DNA from 4 places in the Paenibacillus sp. PsM32 genome. Region 1 is predicted to be linked to each of the others. Evidence: predicted binding sites of a transcription regulator. Region 1 holds the regulator's gene; each other region holds the start of a gene.
What was found. The regulator Rex, encoded in region 1, represses fermentation and respiration genes when NADH is low (regulators of the CRP and FNR family bind a similar motif). The targets are predictions, from matches to a motif close to TTGTGAAATATTTCACAA.
Positions count from the first base shown of each region.

Region 2: QCD85_RS09270 (L-lactate dehydrogenase) is a predicted target of Rex. The motif match lies at 1,206-1,223, and genes of this name have one in related genera.
Region 3: pflB (formate C-acetyltransferase) is a predicted target of Rex. The motif match lies at 3,704-3,721, and genes of this name have one in related genera.
Region 4: QCD85_RS19380 (formate/nitrite transporter family protein) is a predicted target of Rex. The motif match lies at 2,601-2,618, and genes of this name have one in related genera.

Region 1 covers NZ_JARUWY010000002.1:427,335-432,283, reverse strand. The annotation lists gene dinG (ATP-dependent DNA helicase DinG) at 1-1,046, shown strand, start outside; gene QCD85_RS07735 (redox-sensing transcriptional repressor Rex) at 1,043-1,690, shown strand; gene QCD85_RS07730 (amidohydrolase) at 1,683-2,990, shown strand; gene QCD85_RS07725 (cell wall elongation regulator TseB-like domain-containing protein) at 3,021-3,566, shown strand; gene QCD85_RS07720 (methyl-accepting chemotaxis protein) at 3,659-4,949, opposite strand, start outside.
Region 2 covers NZ_JARUWY010000003.1:319,600-324,548, forward strand. The annotation lists gene QCD85_RS09265 (WD40/YVTN/BNR-like repeat-containing protein) at 1-1,041, opposite strand, end outside; gene QCD85_RS09270 (L-lactate dehydrogenase) at 1,290-2,225, shown strand; gene QCD85_RS09275 (DUF3900 domain-containing protein) at 2,387-3,487, opposite strand; gene QCD85_RS09280 (DMT family transporter) at 3,581-4,561, opposite strand; gene QCD85_RS09285 (GntR family transcriptional regulator) at 4,558-4,949, opposite strand, start outside.
Region 3 covers NZ_JARUWY010000008.1:134,321-139,269, forward strand. The annotation lists gene QCD85_RS16040 (Crp/Fnr family transcriptional regulator) at 1-106, opposite strand, end outside; gene adhE (bifunctional acetaldehyde-CoA/alcohol dehydrogenase) at 438-3,050, shown strand; gene pflB (formate C-acetyltransferase) at 3,739-4,949, shown strand, end outside.
Region 4 covers NZ_JARUWY010000012.1:41,251-46,199, reverse strand. The annotation lists gene QCD85_RS19390 (GNAT family N-acetyltransferase) at 115-531, opposite strand; gene QCD85_RS19385 (hypothetical protein) at 759-1,538, shown strand; gene QCD85_RS19380 (formate/nitrite transporter family protein) at 1,635-2,522, opposite strand; gene QCD85_RS19375 (FAD-dependent oxidoreductase) at 2,761-4,122, opposite strand; gene QCD85_RS19370 (pyridoxine/pyridoxamine 5'-phosphate oxidase) at 4,544-4,949, shown strand, end outside.

The sequences.
Region 1 (4,949 bases):
GCACAGATAGTCTGGTAACAGACGTATCAGGTCTATTCAAAGACTTAACAGTGGTACGAGATGATCTGCGTCAATTTGTGAAGTTGGAAAGTACAGATACAGTCTACTGGTATGAAGCTAATGGGAATTACCGTAGCAAGTCTTTACAGATGTATGCTGTACCGGTTGATGTAAGCAAGCAATTGAAAGAGTACTTTTTTGATAAAAAGAAAAGTATTATTTTGACATCAGCGACATTATCAATAGAAAAGAAATTCCAATATATGATTGAACAGTTAGGGCTTGTAGAAGCGGAAAAAGAAGGTCGATTGATGACCGAACAGTTATCTTCACCTTTCAATTATCGTGAGCAATCGCTGTTGTTAATTCCGCGCGATTTTCCAAGTGTCAAAGGCAGTGTTGGTGATGCATTCTTTGTAGATACGTTAGCGAACTCATTAGCGGAGACTGCCAAAGCGACCAATGGACGAATGATGGTGTTATTTACCTCTTATCGGATGCTCAAGCAGGTGTATGAGCCATTGAAAGAGAAGTTATCACATAGCGATATTGCAGTATTTGGACAAGGGGTCGATGGAGGAAGTCGTACCAAGCTCACTCGAAGATTCCAAGAGCGTTCCGCTTCGGTGTTGCTGGGTACAAGTAGCTTCTGGGAAGGGGTCGATATTCCAGGCGAAGCGTTAACCTGTCTGGCGATCGTACGTTTACCTTTTCAACCGCCCAATCATCCACTGCTTGAAGCCAAAAGTGAACGGCTGAAAAAAGAAAAGAAAAATCCATTTATGAAATTATCTGTACCGCAAGCAGTTATCCGTTTCAAACAAGGTTTTGGTAGATTAGTACGGACATCTAGTGATCGGGGAATCGTTATTGTCTATGACACTCGTGTGATCGAGTCCTATTATGGCAAGCATTTTCTATATTCATTGCCCGGTCCCAAAATGGAACATATGCCGACAGAGCAGATGGTACCCCGTATTACAGAATGGCTTAGCCAGGCCGAACCTGAAAAGGAAACTGTAAATCAAGAGGGGGAGCAAGCATGAAATCCGACAAAATATCAGAAGCAGTCGTGCGAAGACTACCTGTATACCTTAGATATCTGAACGAACTTCACACACGTGAAGTTCCTACAGTGTCTTCGCAAGAACTGGGACAAAAATTAGACTTGAATCCAGCACAAATTCGCAAAGATTTAGCTTATTTTGGAGATTTTGGACGTAAAGGGATCGGTTATGATGTATCGTATTTGATTGAGAAAATACGTCATATTTTAAAATTAGATCAACAAATCAATGTGGCACTTGTAGGCGCAGGTAATCTAGGGCATGCCCTTTCTAACTATAATATGTATCTAAAAGAAACAATGAAAATCGTAGCTGTGTTTGATTCCAACGATTCGAAAGTAGGCTCTTTAATCAATACATTAGTCGTACAGCCTATTGATGAACTTGGAATTACAGTCAAAGCGAGAAGTATTCGTATCGGAATTGTTACAGTGCCTAATGTTGAAGCACAGCGTGTAGCAGATCAGTTAATTGAAGCAGGGGTCGAGGCTATTTTGAACTTTGCACCGATTATTTTGAAAGCTCCACCGCATATCCGTGTGCATACTGCTGATTTTACAACGGATTTATTAAGCCTTGCCTATTACCTGGAAGATGGAAAGGAACATGAAACTAATGAATAACACCTCGAACAAATGGGTCATCAAAAACGGTATGTTTGCTATAATGAGCGAAGAGAAATCAATGCTTTTTGGACATATGGTGATTGAAGATGGATGGATTACGTATCTTGGAGAAGAAGAACCTGTGATCGAAGAAGACACAACCGTAGTGGATGGCAATCATTTGTTCTTTATTCCGGGTCTAGTCAACAGTCATGGTCATGCAGCGATGTCCTTGTTACGTGGATATGGAGATGATCTTGCTCTACAAGTATGGTTACAAGAAAAAATGTGGCCGATGGAAGCGAAATTTACAAGTGACGATGTATACTGGGGAACTGCTCTGTCTGTGTTAGAAATGTTAAAAGGCGGCACGACTACATTCCTCGATATGTATGATCGCTCAGAACGTGTAGCCGAAGTGGTAGAACAATCCGGTATGCGTGCAGTATTGATGCGTGGTGTAATCGGCTTGTGTTCAGAAGAAGAACAAAAGCAAAAGCTAAAACAATCAATCGACTTTGCACGTGATTGGCATGGTCAAGCGAATGGACGTATTACAACGATGATGTCTCCACATGCACCGTATACTTGTCCACCTGCATACATCGAACAATTTGTACAAGCAGCTCATGATTTGGATTTGCCGCTGCATACACATATGTCTGAGACACTAGCAGAAGTTCAATTAAACGTTACAGATTATGGATTACGTCCTGTAGCTCATTTGGAGAAATTAGGATTTTTCACTCGTCCAGCATTGTTAGCTCATGCTGTTCATTTGAATGATGAAGAGATCGAAGTACTTGCTGAGAATAAAGTAGCGATCTCTCATAACCCGGGCAGTAACCTCAAATTAGCAAGTGGTGTAGCGCGTGTACCGGATCTGTTGCGTGCAGGTGTTGTTGTGTCTTTGGGAACAGATGGCCCGGCAAGTAATAACAATCTGGATATGTTTGAAGAAATGCGTTTGGCTGCTCTTATTCATAAAGGAGTATCCGGCGATCCAACAGCTGTGCCTGCATTAGAAGCATTGAAAATGGGTACTGAATACGGTGCAAGATCTGTATTTTTGAATGACGTAGGTACATTCGCTGTAGGAATGAAAGCTGACATTACAGCACTTAATGTAGATCAACCGCATTTCTTACCACGTACTGATTTTATTTCACATACGATCTATTCTGCATCTGCCAAAGATGTATTGCATGTCTGGGTAGACGGTAAGCAATTGATCAAAGACGGTATATCATTAACATTGGATGAAGAAAAAATTCGTCATGAAGCCCAAAGTGCTTTTGAAGGTTTGCTTAAACGCTAACTGGAAGTCGACAGGAAAGGATGGCGTGTTTTGCGAAATTTGGGAAGTGGCAAGTGGATTGCAATCATTATTGTTGTAGTAGGATTGCTGATATTAGGTGTAAATCAATTTTATGTGCATGTAATGGCAAAGCCATGGAGTAAAGAACAACTGGCTATTAACAGCGCACAGGAAAAAGCAGATATTGTATCTGTGACGCGTACGTTCAATTCCGTCTGGACAGATAGTTCAACGTATTGGGTTGTAGAAGGTAAAAATACAGCACAAGAAGATCTAATGGTCTGGGTCAAATTTAATATAGACGGTTCGGTAGCAGAAGGAGCTAATGCAGTGCATGTTGAGAAAACAGCAGGTACAGTATCCTATCAAGCCGCCACCGATCTTTTGCAAAAAGATTTGCCTGGAGCAGAAGCTGTACGAATTGTACCTGGCTCATATAATGGAAAATATGCATGGCAAGTTTTTGCCAAACTGAATGAACGTTATTATTATCTTTTCTACAATTTCCGTGATGGAACCAAATTAGGTGGACCTATGGAATTGCCTGCAACTTTAAAAGGAACAGGGCAAGAATAACATCATCAAGCTTAAACCATATAAAAAAGCATGATCTAAGGAATTCATATACTGAATCCAAAGATCATGCTTTTTTGTTAATTAAGCATAGATTATAAACGGAATTGTAGTACCGTATTTTGTAATTTTTCAGCCATAGAATGAAGTGTAGCGGTATGAGCTGTACTTTCTTCCAAGAAAGCTAATTGTTCTTCTGTAGCTGCACTTACGCTTTCAGTGTTAGAAGCAACATGATCGGTCAAGCTTGAGATATTTTCCATAGATTTGACAATCTTCTGTGAATGTTCCGATAAATGATGGATAGAAGCAGTCACTTCTTTAATTTCAGAAGTGGTATGATCGGTTAGAGATTTAATGGTATTAAACAAATTACCTACAGAATGAGCCGCAGCAATACCTTGACTTACTTCTTTAACCATGTTTTCCACCGATTCGGTAGCACCTTTTGTTTCACTTTGAATAGCATTGACAAGTGCTCTCACCCGATCTACGGATTCATTGGTTTCGTTAGAAAGTTTACGGATTTCGGAAGTAACAACAGCAAATCCACGTCCGTGTTCACCTGCACGTGCAGCTTCAATCGCTGCATTGAGAGAAAGAAGACCTGTCTGAGCTGCAATCGAAGAAATTGCATTATTGATTTCTTCAATTTCTCCAGAGCGTTTGTTTAACGAAGAAATAATCACTTCCAATTTACTCATACGTTGATGAATTTGATCCATTTGGTTCATAACATGTACTATTTCTTGATTGCCGAGTAGCGCTTGACTTTGTGCTTGTTGCGCAACGCTCATCGCTTGCTGGCTACTTTGATCAATCTGCTGAATATCTTTATTAACATCATAGACAGTTTGTAATCCACCTTCTACAATTTTAACTTGATCCTGTGTACTGCTAGATAGATCAGACATAATGTCTGCAACGTGTTCAGCAGCTTTGCCTGTTTCAGAGGTACCACTAGCAACATCTTTAGAAATTGTAATAACCTGTGAAGCATTATCATTAATTTCATGAACAAGATGACGCAAGTTATTTTTCATACTATTAAAGGAAATAGCTAACTCCCCTAATTCATCTTTTTGCTTAACATTTACATCTTCAATATTGAGATCCCCTGTAGAAATAGATTTGGCTGCTTTACTTAATTTTTGTAATGGTTTGGAGATAAGACGTGAAATAAAGATGCCAATAATAATCGCTAATGCGAAGTTAATGATGCTGATTGCGATAGCTAACTGGCGAACATGTGCTATTTTTTGTGTATTTTCATCTTTGGCAGCCGTCATTAAAGCATCTTGTTGATCCGAAAATTGTTGAGCAAACTTAACAATAATACTTCCTACAGGAATAACACTGGTAATCACATCAAGATAAGATTGATCC
Region 2 (4,949 bases), on a different contig from region 1:
GGTCTGCGCTTGTAAAGCAAATGGAGCAAAGTTCCATGTCTTCCCTGCATCATGAGTAAAGTATCCGTTATAGCTAGTCTGGCTATCTTTCACACAACCAATATTCATCCAGCCTGCTGTTTTGCTATCACCAAAAAATTGAGGTTTGCCTGTGGTGAAAGAATGACAAGCTGGCAATTTTTTATTTTTATCAAAGTCTGGCCCTGTTTTCCAGGTTTTGCCCCCATTACTTGTAATATATAAATGAGGTGTACCATGTTGTTCCAGAGTTACAAATCCATTGTTACGATCTCGAAAAGACATTCCTACCAGCTTACCTAATTGCGGGATCGCTTGAGCGGTTGAACCTTCAGTTACAAATACGCCTGTGTTTTGCATAATTTTTTTCCATGTGTTACCACCATCGGTAGTAGTATATAATGCTTTCTCTTGCATATCTGCTGAATCTTTTGATGAATCCAAAGAAGTCATTACCCAACCATTGCTACTATCAATAAAATAAATGCCCAATACAGTAGCTTCATCATTTAATGTAGCAAAGTTCCAATTTTGCCCGCCATCAGTAGTATGCAGAATCAATGTTTCTCCTACACCTGACGCATTGCGAATCACCCAGCCATTATTTTGATTCAGGAAAAAGATATCTTTGCCATACGTAGGTGGTTCTGAAAACGTGACCGTTTGTGCAGGAGATACATTATCCCATGTGTCTCCACTATCCTGTGTAACATATATACGTAATTCGTTACGGGTTACCCCCCACGCAAGCCCTGCACTAGCACTTAGTAGTTGAAAGTCTGTCAGTCTTGTCTGAATCTTATATCCTCTTTCAACAGAAGAGCCCCCCTGCTTCGTATCGGATGTTGCTGTATGGTTAAGGGTAAGTGTCTGCCCCTGATCTTCAGTTTGCATTTTTTTGAGTTCTTGAGTTGATGCTTTGTCTGCTGCTGGATCGTAATCACTTGTAGAAGATTGACAAGCACTAAGTACAAACACAAGTGTAATCCATATGAAAAGCGCTTTGCGCATAGTTAACTTCATTCCTTCGCTCCTTCCGCACTTACATAAAGCTATTGTATTTCAATTATTCATGACCCTTATAAGAGTAAACTAAAATGAACATAGGTTGTTTACAGAAAAGTTACAAGCGATTACAGATTTCGCTGTTTTAGCAGGGTTTTCAGCGACTTTGTGCATTTACTGATGTGTGATCCTTTTTACATTGGTCGCGCTTTCCGTTACAATAGTAGCGAATCTGTAACAAAGATCAATTAAGGAGATGATAAAAAATGACAGTATCTGAATCTGTATCCAAGCCCCACCGTGTCGTTGTTATTGGCACAGGAGCCGTAGGCTCCACAACCGCTTACACCCTTCTACTCCACAAGAGAATGTCTGAACTCGTCTTTATTGATGCGAATCACAACAAAGCTCTTGGCGAAGCACTCGATATGAACCACGGACTCCCATTTGTCGGCGGCGTCAAACTATGGGCAGGTGATTATTCGGATTGCAAAGACGCAGATATTATCATTATCGCTGCCGGTTCAAATCAACGTCCAGGCGAAACCCGGATTGATTTGTTAAATCGGAACTCAGCCATCTTCGAAGAGATTATTTCGAATATTACGAAATATAATAATAGTGGTATTCTACTGATCGCTACTAATCCAGTAGATATACTCAGTTATGTATCCTGGAAAAAAAGCGGCTGGCCATCTAATCGAGTGATTGGTTCCGGTACATTACTCGATAGCGCACGCTTCCGTTATTTAATTGGTAAAGAAAAAGGCATTGATCCTCGTAGTATTCATGCTCATATTATTGGTGAACATGGTGATTCCGAGTTGCCGGTATGGAGTCTGTCTAATATTGCAGGAGCTCCACTGGATTTTGAAGAAGACAAACAGAACGAAATTTTTGAAAATACGAAAAATGCCGCTTACGAAATTATCAATGCTAAAGGCTCTACATCGTATGCAATAGCACTCGCACTAGACCGCATTGTAGCCGCTATTTTGCAAAATGAACACGCTGTATTGAATGTATCTTCTCTGCTTGAAGATTATCATGGAATCTCTGATGTATATCTCGGTGTACCTGCAATTGTCGGTCGAGATGGTATTCAGGCAAAACTACCGATTCCTATGAATGAGCATGAAGAACAATTACTACGTGATTCTGCGAAAAAACTGAAAGATCAGATTGCACAGCTAGATATTTAAGTCGTATATAGATAACTATAGACTATCTTCTATTCATATGACAAATCTCTAATTCATCTATATCTATAGAATGACTTCTCAGTATAAAAAAAGTGGATTTAGGTGTAAAACCCTGAATCCACTTTTTTTGATTGTATACATCAAATTTCGCTGTTATCTGATCAATAAGGAATATCGTCATCACGTTCAGGTACTTCATTGGCGCGATCTACTAATCGTCTAGCGACCACTTCAAAAGGCTCCGGCTGTAACAGTTCGACCGGGGAGAATCCTTTATCAAAGGTAAACGCATCGCCTTCAATCACCATTGCATAATGGTCACCTAATTTGGCAATGTGCAGTCGGTATCCGTAATCAGCTAGTAGTCCACGAATACTGGTATCGCCTAGCTTCATTTTGATCTCAATCTCTGGCTTGATCTCTACGATGCGCTCTGCCGCTTCGATCACATGTTGAGGTTCCCATTTTTCTTGAATATCTCGCTTTTCACTGGCTGCCCATAGTTCTAGATCATGCTCTTCTTGCTGACGTTCCAGGTTAGTCGCATCCGGCCACTTTTCTTCTACATAAGTCTGTACATAATCCATCACACGTTCATTTACAATCTCAGGAATCGATTGCTCATACGTAATATATTTCAAAAAGTCTTCAAAGTACCGCGCATGGGACGATTGATGAATTTTGAGCTCCCATTCTTCAATCATGCCTTCTTCTGGCATATGAGGGTATTGGATCGATTTCATATTCCGAGCACTGATCGCCATTTCCACTTCGCTAATCAGACTACGTTCATCAGAGATACGTGCAATTCGCTGCTCAAAATCACATTTCATTACAAAAATAAATGGATCGTCAAAATGGGTATCCAGCTTTGCTTGTGTAATAATCAATGCTCCTCCACGTACAGAGCTTGTTTCCAGATAGCTACGTACCAGATCGTCGCAAGCATTTTTGAAATCTTCTTTGTTATCAACAGCTCTAAGACGAGTAAATAAATTGAAGTTGGGATTGCTGGTCAATTCATGTCCCGGTTCTACTAAAAATGTACCTATTTTGGTAGGTGGTTGTTCTGTGCCTGGATTTTTTTCTACTTTGCGCTTAGCGGTACGAGTAAATTCAGCATGAAGAAACTTTTTAATTTCACTTTCTTCATACTCATCTTCATCTAATGTCTGATAATGTTTATAGTTTTTGTTCGTCTGCCCTTCTTTGCCTTCAACTTGAAGTACAAAAAAAGATAAAAATTGAATATCAAATCGCATAATAAACTCCTTTAATATCGCTCAATTATTCGCATAATGATCAATGACAATAATCTGATCATGACCGAATTGTAGATTATATTCTTAAAAACATTACATCACCGAATGATTGGATTTTTGCTTACGAGTGATACCTGGTTCACGAATCGATAACCATGCGTTAACGCCCATGCCACCGATCACCAGTATCAATCCTATCCACATTCCTATAGAGGATAGCATTACACCCAGAAGCAACCATTCTCCCAGTAAAGTAAATACGACTTCTAACGCTTGGGTTGCTTCTACAGTCGCTAGACGAGCAGGATGGTGTCTTACTTGATCGGTAGCCCCGAAGAACAACACGGTAGCTACAACGCCGGAGAATAGCGCTACTAGAAATGTCTGTCCTGTCTGTGCAGTAGAAGGCAGTCCCGAGTGCATATAACCAATCCAAGCCAAAATGATCCATACGGGAAGACTAGCAATACTCATTCCCAGTGTTCGCTGAAAAGCATCCAATCGTCCATCACAGACTTCCATCATTTTACGATTGCCTAACGGATAAGCAAAAGCAGCAATAGTGATAAGGACAATGCCTTGCCAGCTAGCACCTTCTGTATGTTGTCTGATTTGCTCCCATTGCATTAATGCGATTCCTGTCAAAATAATTAAAGCCGCTAACATCCCTGCTCTCGGTATCTTACCCCGTTCTTTGATCGGGCCTTCAGGTGTATACCGGATAAATAGAAATAATGGCGACATAATCATACCCGCAACAATCGTCATTTCAAAAGCCGCTGCTGTTAACCAACCTGGTGAATAGATAGCCGCCGCACATAGCGGTGCATAAAATAAACCAAAACCGATAATACTCCATATCAACCACTGGATAGGAGATTTCTTCATTTCAAGCCATAACGATTGTAAATTACCACGTAGAATAACCAGTATAGCCAGTAAAGGGATCATAAAAAAGTAGCGAAGCGATGCACTCCATAACCAGCTTCCTCCACTAACTTCCATCGATCGATTCAGTACAAATGTAAAAGCAAAAAAGAATGCAGCCGCGACACCAATCAGAACAGCTTTCATCGTTCACCTTGATCGGTAGCAGATTGGGTATGATCAGCCGCAGAAGCTAACCAGTTACCCAGACTCATCCAATTCTGTTCTATTCGTTCCGCAGTTAATAGACTGTCTTTTGCTTCACAAGCTTCTATAATCAATCGATGGTCTTCGGGGGAATGCGTATGATCAATACTGCTGAATTTGGCGTATTCTAATCGTCTAATCTTTGGCATGACCCGGTTTAATGCAGCTATAATCTCGGGATTATGGGCTTGTTGTACGAATACATCATGAAATTGATCATCTGCTTGAATAGCAGCAGAAGCATTCTGCTGTTGAAGAGCAGTAATCAACTCTTGATTGAACTGTTTTAGCATATCATAATGTGAGGTATCCAAGTAAGGAATAGATA
Region 3 (4,949 bases), on a different contig from region 1:
CTGCGATACTACGTTCTGTAGAATGGTTAAGTAATCGTTCCTGATTAATTTCCGAAAAGCATGCTGTATTATGACGTGGTTGAGTTTCTTCTAAAGACTTGTTCATTATTATTCGCCCCTTTATTTCAATTATACGTGAAATTAATCATAATGCATAACATTTTAGGAAAAAAATTGGAAATTAAATGATTAGTTAAATTCTACATTATATAGTAACAATAATGACTTACAAATGAAGAAAAGCTTCTTCATACTTTGTGATTAATTTCACTATTATCATACATCTTTTTATATTAAAATGCAAAAGGAAAAAATGAAATAGAATAAATTTAAAAAATAAAAATTGATTGTGAAAAATATCACATTATGATTTATGTCTCTATGCTATGATCAGTGCGTAGACAAAAGCAATACACATTCTGAGGAGGATGAGAGAAATGGCTGTAAAAAATGATGCTAGTCGCAACGTGGAATTGAGTGCACAGGAAGAAATTCAAAAATTAATTGATAAAGCTAACAAAGCGCACGCTGCATTTATGAATATGAATCAAGAACAAATTGATAACATCGTACAAGCAATGGCGTTAGCTGGTCTGGATCAACATATGTATCTTGCTAAACTGGCTGTTGAAGAAACAGGTAGAGGTGTATATGAAGATAAAATTATCAAAAACATGTTTGCTACTGAATATATATACCACAGCATCAAAAATGATAAAACAGTCGGTGTTATTGAAGACAATGATTATGAAAGCTTCCAAAAAATCGCTGAACCTGTCGGAATCATCATGGGGATTACACCTGTAACGAATCCAACATCAACAACGATGTTCAAATCATTAATTTCAATTAAAACACGTAACCCTATCATTTTCGGCTTCCATCCATCTGCACAGAATTGTAGTAAAGAAGCAGCTCGCATTTTGCTTGAAGCGGCTGTAAAACATGGTGCACCTGCAGATTGTATCCAGTGGATTGATGCTCCTTCAATGGACAAAACAAACGCTTTGATGAACCATCCTGATGTAGCCATGATCTTAGCTACTGGTGGTGGCGCAATGGTTAAAGCAGCATATAGCTGTGGTAAACCTGCACTTGGCGTAGGTCCTGGTAACGTTCCTGCTTTTATCGAGAAAAGTGCTGATCTACAACAAGCTGTTAATGACTTAATTCTTTCCAAATCGTTTGATAATGGTATGATCTGTGCTTCTGAACAGGCTGTAGTTATTGAAGAACCTGTCTATGAAAAAGTGAAAAAATTAATGATCGATAACGGTTGCTACTTTGTAACAAAAGAAGAAGCAGGCAAATTAACAAACGGTGCAATGAATACAGATAAATGTGCAGTGAATCCTTCTATTGTAGGACAATCTGCTGTAAAAATTGCTGAACTTTGTGGAATTACTGTTCCAGCAGACACCAAAATATTGGTTGCTGAACTGGAAGGTGTCGGTACTAAATTCCCATTATCTGCTGAAAAATTAAGCCCTGTGTTGGCTTGCTATAGAGTTAAAAATGCGGATCAAGGGATTGAACGTGCTGCACAAATCGTAGAATTTGGCGGTATGGGTCACTCTTCAGCTATCCATTCTAATAATGATGAAGTTATTCAAAAATTCGCTAACCGTCTACAAACTGGACGTATTATCGTGAACTCTCCTTCTACACACGGAGCTATCGGTGACCTTTACAATACTAACTTACCATCTCTAACACTAGGCTGTGGATCTTATGGTCGTAACTCTACTTCTTCTAATGTAAGTGCAGTGAATCTGATTAATGTGAAAAGGGTGGCTCGTCGTACTGTGAATATGCAATGGTTCAAAATACCTTCTAAAGTTTATTTTGAAAAAGGTGCAACTCAATACCTTGCTAAAATGCCTGATATTAGCCGTGTTGTGATCGTAACAGATGCGATGATGGTACAACTTGGTTATGTAGAAAAAGTACAACATTACTTGCGTCAACGTCAGACTCCAGTGGTTGTTGAAGTATTCTCTGATGTAGAACCAGATCCATCTACAGCTACAGTTGAACGTGGTCGTCAAATGATGGAACGTTTCCAACCTGACTGCATTATCGCTCTTGGTGGTGGATCACCTATGGATGCTGCTAAAGGCATGTGGATGTTCTACGAATACCCTGATACTGAATTTGATAACTTAAAACAAAAATTCATGGATATCCGCAAACGGATTTACAAATACCCACATTTGGGACAAAAAGCACAATTCGTAGCTATTCCTACAACTTCGGGTACAGGTTCTGAAGTAACATCGTTCGCGGTTATTACAGATAAAGAAAAAGGCAACACTAAATATCCTTTGGCTGATTATGAGTTAACACCAGACGTAGCGATTATCGATCCTGAATTTGTATACTCTTTACCTCGCGTAGCTGTAGCTGATACAGGTATGGACGTATTGACTCATGCGATTGAAGCTTATGTATCTGTAATGGCAAGTGACTTTACCGATGGACTAGCAATCAAAGCGATTCAATTGGTATTCCAATATCTAGAACAGTCTGCTCTAACAGGCGACAAACTGGCTCGTGAAAAAATGCATAATGCTTCTACGATTGCAGGTATGGCATTTGCGAATGCATTCTTAGGTATTAACCATAGCTTGGCACACAAATGGGGTGGACAATACCATACAGCACATGGTCGTACCAATGCGATCTTGTTGCCACACGTTATCCGCTACAATGCAAAAAAACCAACTAAATTCGCATCGTTCCCTAAATATTCTCACTTTATCGCTCACGAACGTTATGCTGAAATTGCACGCATCCTAGGATTGCCAGCACGTACAACTGAAGAGGGCGTAAACAGCTTGATCAATGCTATTCGTGACTTGAACCGTAAATTAGGTATTCCAGAAACATTTGAAGCTTTGGGCTTTGATGCAAAAGACTTTGAATCTCGTGTCGATTACCTTGCTGACCGTGCATTTGAAGATCAATGTACAACAGCGAATCCTAAATTACCTTTAGTGACTGAACTAGCTGATGTATACCGCAACGCATTCTACGGTAGATTTGAATAAGTATACTTTTGAAATAGTAATCATGTAGATTGAAAAAAGGATCACTCCACAAATGCTTTTATAGCAGAGTCGTTGGAGATGATCCTTTTTTTCTTCTTATTTAAATGGTATCTCTAAAAATAGACTCTCAAGATACGCTATTGAAAATAAAAAATAAAGCAAATATGGAAATTCATCTCATACAAAAGAACGATCTCCTAGTTTGCGATATGAGCAGAACTAATGAGAGTCGTTCTTTTATTCGTAGAGAGGAGTGATGCAATGTCCAACATTATTCTATAGTGCGTAGATAGAATAATACAGAAATAGTGTGATATATTTCGTTGTTAGAAGTCGTATATTCCGGTATTATGCTACAGTTATTTGTTGCAAAATCTTATGTATATTTTTGTATTAGTAGATTGATGTTACTGTGTTTACAGCATAATTAGTTGCTCGCTTATGCTGTAAAAGGATTTCTGAATATCTGTAATAGTTATTTTTGAAAACTGTTATAGATACAGAATGTGATAAAAATCATAATAAAAATGCGATTTTGTGATAAATGTCACATACTCTGCTTATGAATTACATCATAATAAAGACATAGCCGGAGGGAGAAAATAACAGCTTCCGGTATCGTACAGGCGAGACAAGCATTAGCTTAAACGCTTTTGTGATTTTATTCACAATAATGGAGGGATTATCAATGTCAGTTATCGAAAGAAATGTACAGGATAATTTAAAAAAAGATGCATGGCGCAATTTCAAATCAGGTAAATGGGCAAAACATGTAGATACTCGTGATTTTATTGAGCAAAACATTAGCGCATATCAAGGAAACGAAACATTCCTAGCTGGCCCTACTTCAAATACAAAAGACTTGTGGGATATTATTTCTAAACTATCTAAAGAAGAGATCGAACGTGGCGGAGTATGGGATGTAGATGCTGCAACACCTTCTACTATCACTTCACATGGTCCTGGATACTTGGACAAAGACAAAGAACAAATCGTCGGTGTTCAAACAGATGCTCCTTTCCGTCGTTCGCTTCAACCGTTCGGTGGTATCAAAATGATGATCGATGCTTGTAAAGCGTATGGCTTTGAAGTACCAGAACAAATCATTGATATCTTCACTAATATTCGTAAAACGCATAACCAGGGTGTATTTGATGCTTATACTTCCGATATGAGAGCAGCACGTAAAGCAGGTATCATTACAGGTTTGCCAGATGCTTACGGTCGTGGACGTATTATCGGTGACTATCGCCGCGTAGCATTGTACGGTGTAGACTTCTTGATCAACGAAAGAAAACAAGATTTGAATGACATGGAAGTTGATGTAATTGATGAAGAAGTTATTCGTCTTCGTGAAGAAGTATCTGAACAAATTCGTGCTCTAGGCGAATTGAAAAAAATGGCTGAAATGCATGGCTTCGATATTTCCAAACCTGCACAAACAGCTAAAGAAGCGTTCCAATGGGTATACTTCGGTTACCTTGCAGCAATCAAAGAACAAAATGGTGCAGCGATGTCTCTAGGACGTGTATCTTCTTTCCTTGATATCTATATCGAACGTGATGTAAAAGAAGGCACATTAACAGAACAACAAGCTCAAGAATTGGTAGACCATTTTGTAATGAAATTGCGTATCGTTAAATTCTTGCGTACTCCAGACTACAACGAATTGTTCAGTGGTGACCCTACTTGGGTTACAGAATCTATCGGTGGTATGGCTGTAGACGGCAAAACATTAGTAACTAAAAACAGCTTCCGTTTCTTGCATACATTATACAACTTGGGACCTGCACCAGAACCTAACTTGACTGTATTGTGGTCAGAACAATTGCCAGAAGCTTTCAAAAAATTCTGTGCTAAAGTTTCAATCGAAACAAGTTCTATCCAATACGAAAACGA
Region 4 (4,949 bases), on a different contig from region 1:
TTACGCTCCTGATCAATCAGTATGAGATTCACGTTCTCTCTCTATTACCCAATATCAACATTAATATATTACATATTTATAAATATATAATATTTTTCCATTTGTAATACTTATTTATAAATATTTTTGCAAGTATATTTTCGATTGTCCTTTGATCGGAATATCTTTTATTTCTCCAAAGATCACATATCCATATTTCATATAAAAATGCGGAGCTTGCCAACTCATCGTCGTCAATTCACTTATCATAGCGCCCTGTTGTCTTGCTTGATCTTCAATCGCTTGTAATAACTTCGCTCCAACGCCCTGACCTCTATATGCAGGATCAACCGCCAGATATCGAATATAGAGTAACCCCCATGCCATAGCCCCTGTCACTCCACCGATGTATTGTTCCCCTTCATAAGCAGCCAGTGAGAAAGGAATACTTTCATAATCAGGGATATGAAGATCATTATTCATATTGTGCTGATCTAAAAATACTCCAATCTGCGGTACATTGTGATCTAGGGATAGTTCTTGAATATGCAAAAATATCACCTGCTCTTTCGGAGATGGTAGTGGAACAAATCTTAGATTATATTCGTTAAAAGTGTAAGTATACAGTAATTTTTCTAATTATGTATTTAAAACAATCGACTTATAATAAACATATTATAAAGAACCTTTATAACGATTTTGTAAATAACTCTTTTTTTCCATTGGGACAGATCCATAGATTCAATATATGTAAAATAAATAAAAGAGGAGGAACATACATGTTTAAGAAAGCTATATTATTAACAATGATTTTGTTGTTAATACCTATATCAGCATTTGCGTCTTCAATACCTTCTAGCATCGAAGGAGCTATTAAAGAGGATTTAAAAAATCAAAAGACTGAGCTAGATATACTTACAAAAAACTCTAAAAACAATGGTATCGTAAATAAGGGAACAGACCAAAAGACAGAATTAGGTGATGGATATTCTGTCTATATGATTAATACGGCTAATCAAGTAAAAAATGATGTTTATAATAAATCATCGTCATTAGATAATTTTTTACAGTTTAATGGATATTTATTTGTGATTGAAAGTAATAATGTAAGCAAGGCTATTGCTTTTGCAGATCGTGCACCTGATTATAATGAAATTACTCAATTTTCTACAGATACTGATTTTGCTAATCAAATTAAAAAAGCTAAAAGCTTAATTGGTTATAATAAAGATAGTAAAGTTTTGTACGATGGAGCTAATCAGATCGTTGCACTAATTACTAAAAAAGATGCAGTAGAAAAAGTAGCACTTTTAAAAGATAGTATGCTTAATAATATGAATGCTTTTGATGTCTTTAACTCTGAGGATTTTATTGCAAAGATTATTTCATCGCAAGAACAGAGATCAAAAATAGCTGCTATATCTAATGAACCAGTTTCAGGTGGAGGAGTCACAAATCTACCTATAAACAATGAAAGTTCCTTGAGAATCAAACCAGTGATCGTGGTTACTTCTATTTTTCTGTTAGGTTTTATTGTATTTTATTTTAATAAAAAATGAAGTTTTTTCATTTAAGATTTTGTATGAGTAAATTTAATATTTGAAAATCAAAAAAAGGTCTTCCATAAGAGGGAGACCTTTTTTTATTTTGCTATATCAATGCGCTTGATCGCTATGTTGTAAAGGTAATGCTGATGTAGCCGATACTGCTGGCATTGTTGAAACAGTAGATTCGTTATGTTGAGCATGTCCTGAACCGGCAGGTGTTAGTTGGTTTTCTTTTTTGATATAAGCTGTGAAATAAATTCCTGCTACGAAAACCGCTCCACCAGTTAGATTACCTAGCCATACTGGAATAAAGTTCATAAGATACATATCCCAAGAATAATATCCTGCAAAGATTGCTGCTGGAATCAAAAACATATTAGCGACAACGTGCTGAAATCCGATAGCGACAAATGCCATCGTTGGGAACCAGATTCCTAGTATTTTACCACTGATACTGTCTGCGCTATAGGATAACCAGACAGCCAGAGCCACCAACCAGTTACAACCGATCCCGGATAAGAACATTTGTGCAAAGCTTCCTTCTAACTTGTGCCCTGCCATTTCTACCGTTTTGGTTAAGTAAGGACCTGTCTCGGTTAACCCTACTACATGCCCGAAGAAGTAAGCGACAAATAAAGCACCTAATAGATTGGCTACTGTAATAGCTAGTAAATTACGGGCAACTTCTATCGTACTGATCCGCTTCGCCATCCGTGCTAATGGAACAGCCATCATATTACCGGTCAACAATTCTCCACCAGCTACAAGTACCAGAATCAATCCTACAGGGAACAATGCCGCTCCGATAAAGTTAGCAAAACTTCCCCAGGATTCAGGTGTATTGGCGATCACTCGAATATCTAACAAAAATCCTAATGCAATAAAAGCTCCACCCAAAAAACCAAGTACTAACATCTGTATCCATGTCGACTTGGCTTTGATAATTCCAGTCTCAATCGTATTCATTGCAATCTGTTGTGGTTTATAATAAGCCATGTGTTGCATCCCCCTTATAAGCATCTATTTCCGCATAATTAAATTACCTTTTCATATTTCAATTTTAATACAACTACTTTGTGAAAAAAGTAACAAATGTCACTTTGCAAAAAGTTTTGTGAAATTAAGCATAAAAACCTGCACAGTGGGGGAACTGTACAGGCTTTGTTTAGGGGTAGACTTTTATAATGATAAATAGGAGCTTGCCATGATACACATTTACTTTGTTCTTATTTAATTAAGCGTGAACTTCTTGTTGCGTCTGAATTGGTGCTAATGCTTGCAACCCTACTGTATTCAAGTAGTTCCACGGTTTGTTGTAATGTGGTTGGAAGAAGAAGTCGATAAAGGCTAATTGATCGACTGTCATTTGATTTTGGATACAGACAGAGATCGTATTGATCGATTGAGTTAAGTCGACTTTAGACATCAATTGTGCACCTAAGATACGGCGTGTTTCTTTTTCAAAGACTACTTTCAACGTTACCGTCTCATGTGTCGGCATAAATTCTGGACGGTAGTGATCGTGCATGGTGCTTGTTTCTACATTCAAGCCTGCTTCACGAGCGGCTGTCTCGGTCATCCCTGTGCCTGCAATATTATCTTCGTAAATTTTGATACCAGATGTTCCTTGGGTTCCCATATATTCATTGGTCGGTTGAACTAAATTACGAGCAACCAGTGTACCCATACGTACTGCATTGGTAGCTAAAGGAATATAGGCGTGTTTACCTGTAGGATTGTAGAAGATCGCACAGCTATCTCCAGCAGCGAATACATCTTTTTTGCTTGTTTGCATATATTTATCGACTAAGATTGCACCATTGACTAACATATCGACTTGTCCTTTAAGCAATTCAGTATTTGGACGGAATCCGATACATAAGATCACCATATCTGCTTCATGTGTCGCTTTGTCAGTAACGACTGTTGTGACTTTTCCATCTTCACCTGTGAATTTTACCACTTTCTCAGATAGCGCAAGTTCAATGCCATGTTCTTGTAGAGACTCTTCGGTACGATCTGTAAATTCAGGATCAAGATATTTGCTCAAAATACGTTCTTCAGCATCGATCAAAGTGACTTGTTTGCCATTCATTTGGAATGCTTCTACCAGTTCAACACCGATATAACCTGCACCGACAACGACGATGTTTTTAGCATGTTGTGCTTTTTCGATAATCGTATTCGAGTGATTATAGTTTTTGCAAAGTAAAATGTTATCCAGTTCGATCCCTTCAAATTTAGGAACGATCGGCCAAGAACCTGTCGTCATAATTAATTTGTCATACGTATCTGTAAGTTCAATACCTGTAGTCAGGTCACGAGCTTTCAATGTTTTGTTATCTGTATCTATCGCTGTCACTTCATGCAACATTTTAGTCGTTACTCCTAGAGCAGCTAATTGATCTGGAGAAGAGTAAAATAATCCGTCTGGATCATTAACAACGCCACCTACATATAACGCAATCCCGCAAGATAGAAATGAGATATTATCGTTACGTTCATACACAGTGATCTCAGCATCCGGGTATAATTTAGCGGTATTAACAACAGCGGCAGTTCCTGCGTGAGTACATCCTATAACAGCTACTTTCATGGTTTCTTCCTCCTGATAAATCTGTATTTTTATTATTGTAAATTCTTCTTATCCAATGGTGTACAGTCTGTGCTAACTATCCGACAAGTCACATTCAGGTGAATTAAGATGTTAGGAGTAAGAGAAGTGTGTGGTTTCTCTATCTGTCCATCTTCTAGCTGACTGTTCTATTTTTTAATATGGTCTTTTTTCGATTTGTTTAATTTGTGAATTAATTCACCTTGTATTGCTATTATATTGTGATTTTTATCACATTACAAGAGATTTACGATAAGTTCGCAATTTGTTCATATTTTCACAAAGTTTTATAAAGTTATATATAGATATGTTTCTAGTGCGTCATTTTTGATTATCGGGTTTATTTGCTATACATTGGTTATGTTATAGTGAGAACAAATTAGATATAGAGGTGGTTAGTAATATGAGTGCACAATCAAGCAATATCTTGCGTGGTTTGAAAGCTTTATCTGGCCCTTTCCCTACATGGGATACTCAATCTCTACCGGATCGTCCGACAGATCTCTTTTTAGATTGGATGAAATTAGCTATTGAAATGAAGGTTAAAGAACCGCATGCGATGACTATTTCTACTGTCGATTCGGATGGTTTTCCAGATGCACGCGTATTGATTATCAAAGAAGCTAAAGACGATTCTTTTTATTTTGCTACTGGATTGGAAAGTCAGAAAGGTCAACATATCCAGCATAATCCAAAGGTAGCACTAACATTCTACTGGCCGGAGTTAGGCAGACAGATTCGTATTCGAGGTATAGCGGAAGATATGGGGCTTGAAGCAGGAGCTATCGATTTGAGAAGACGTTCCCCTA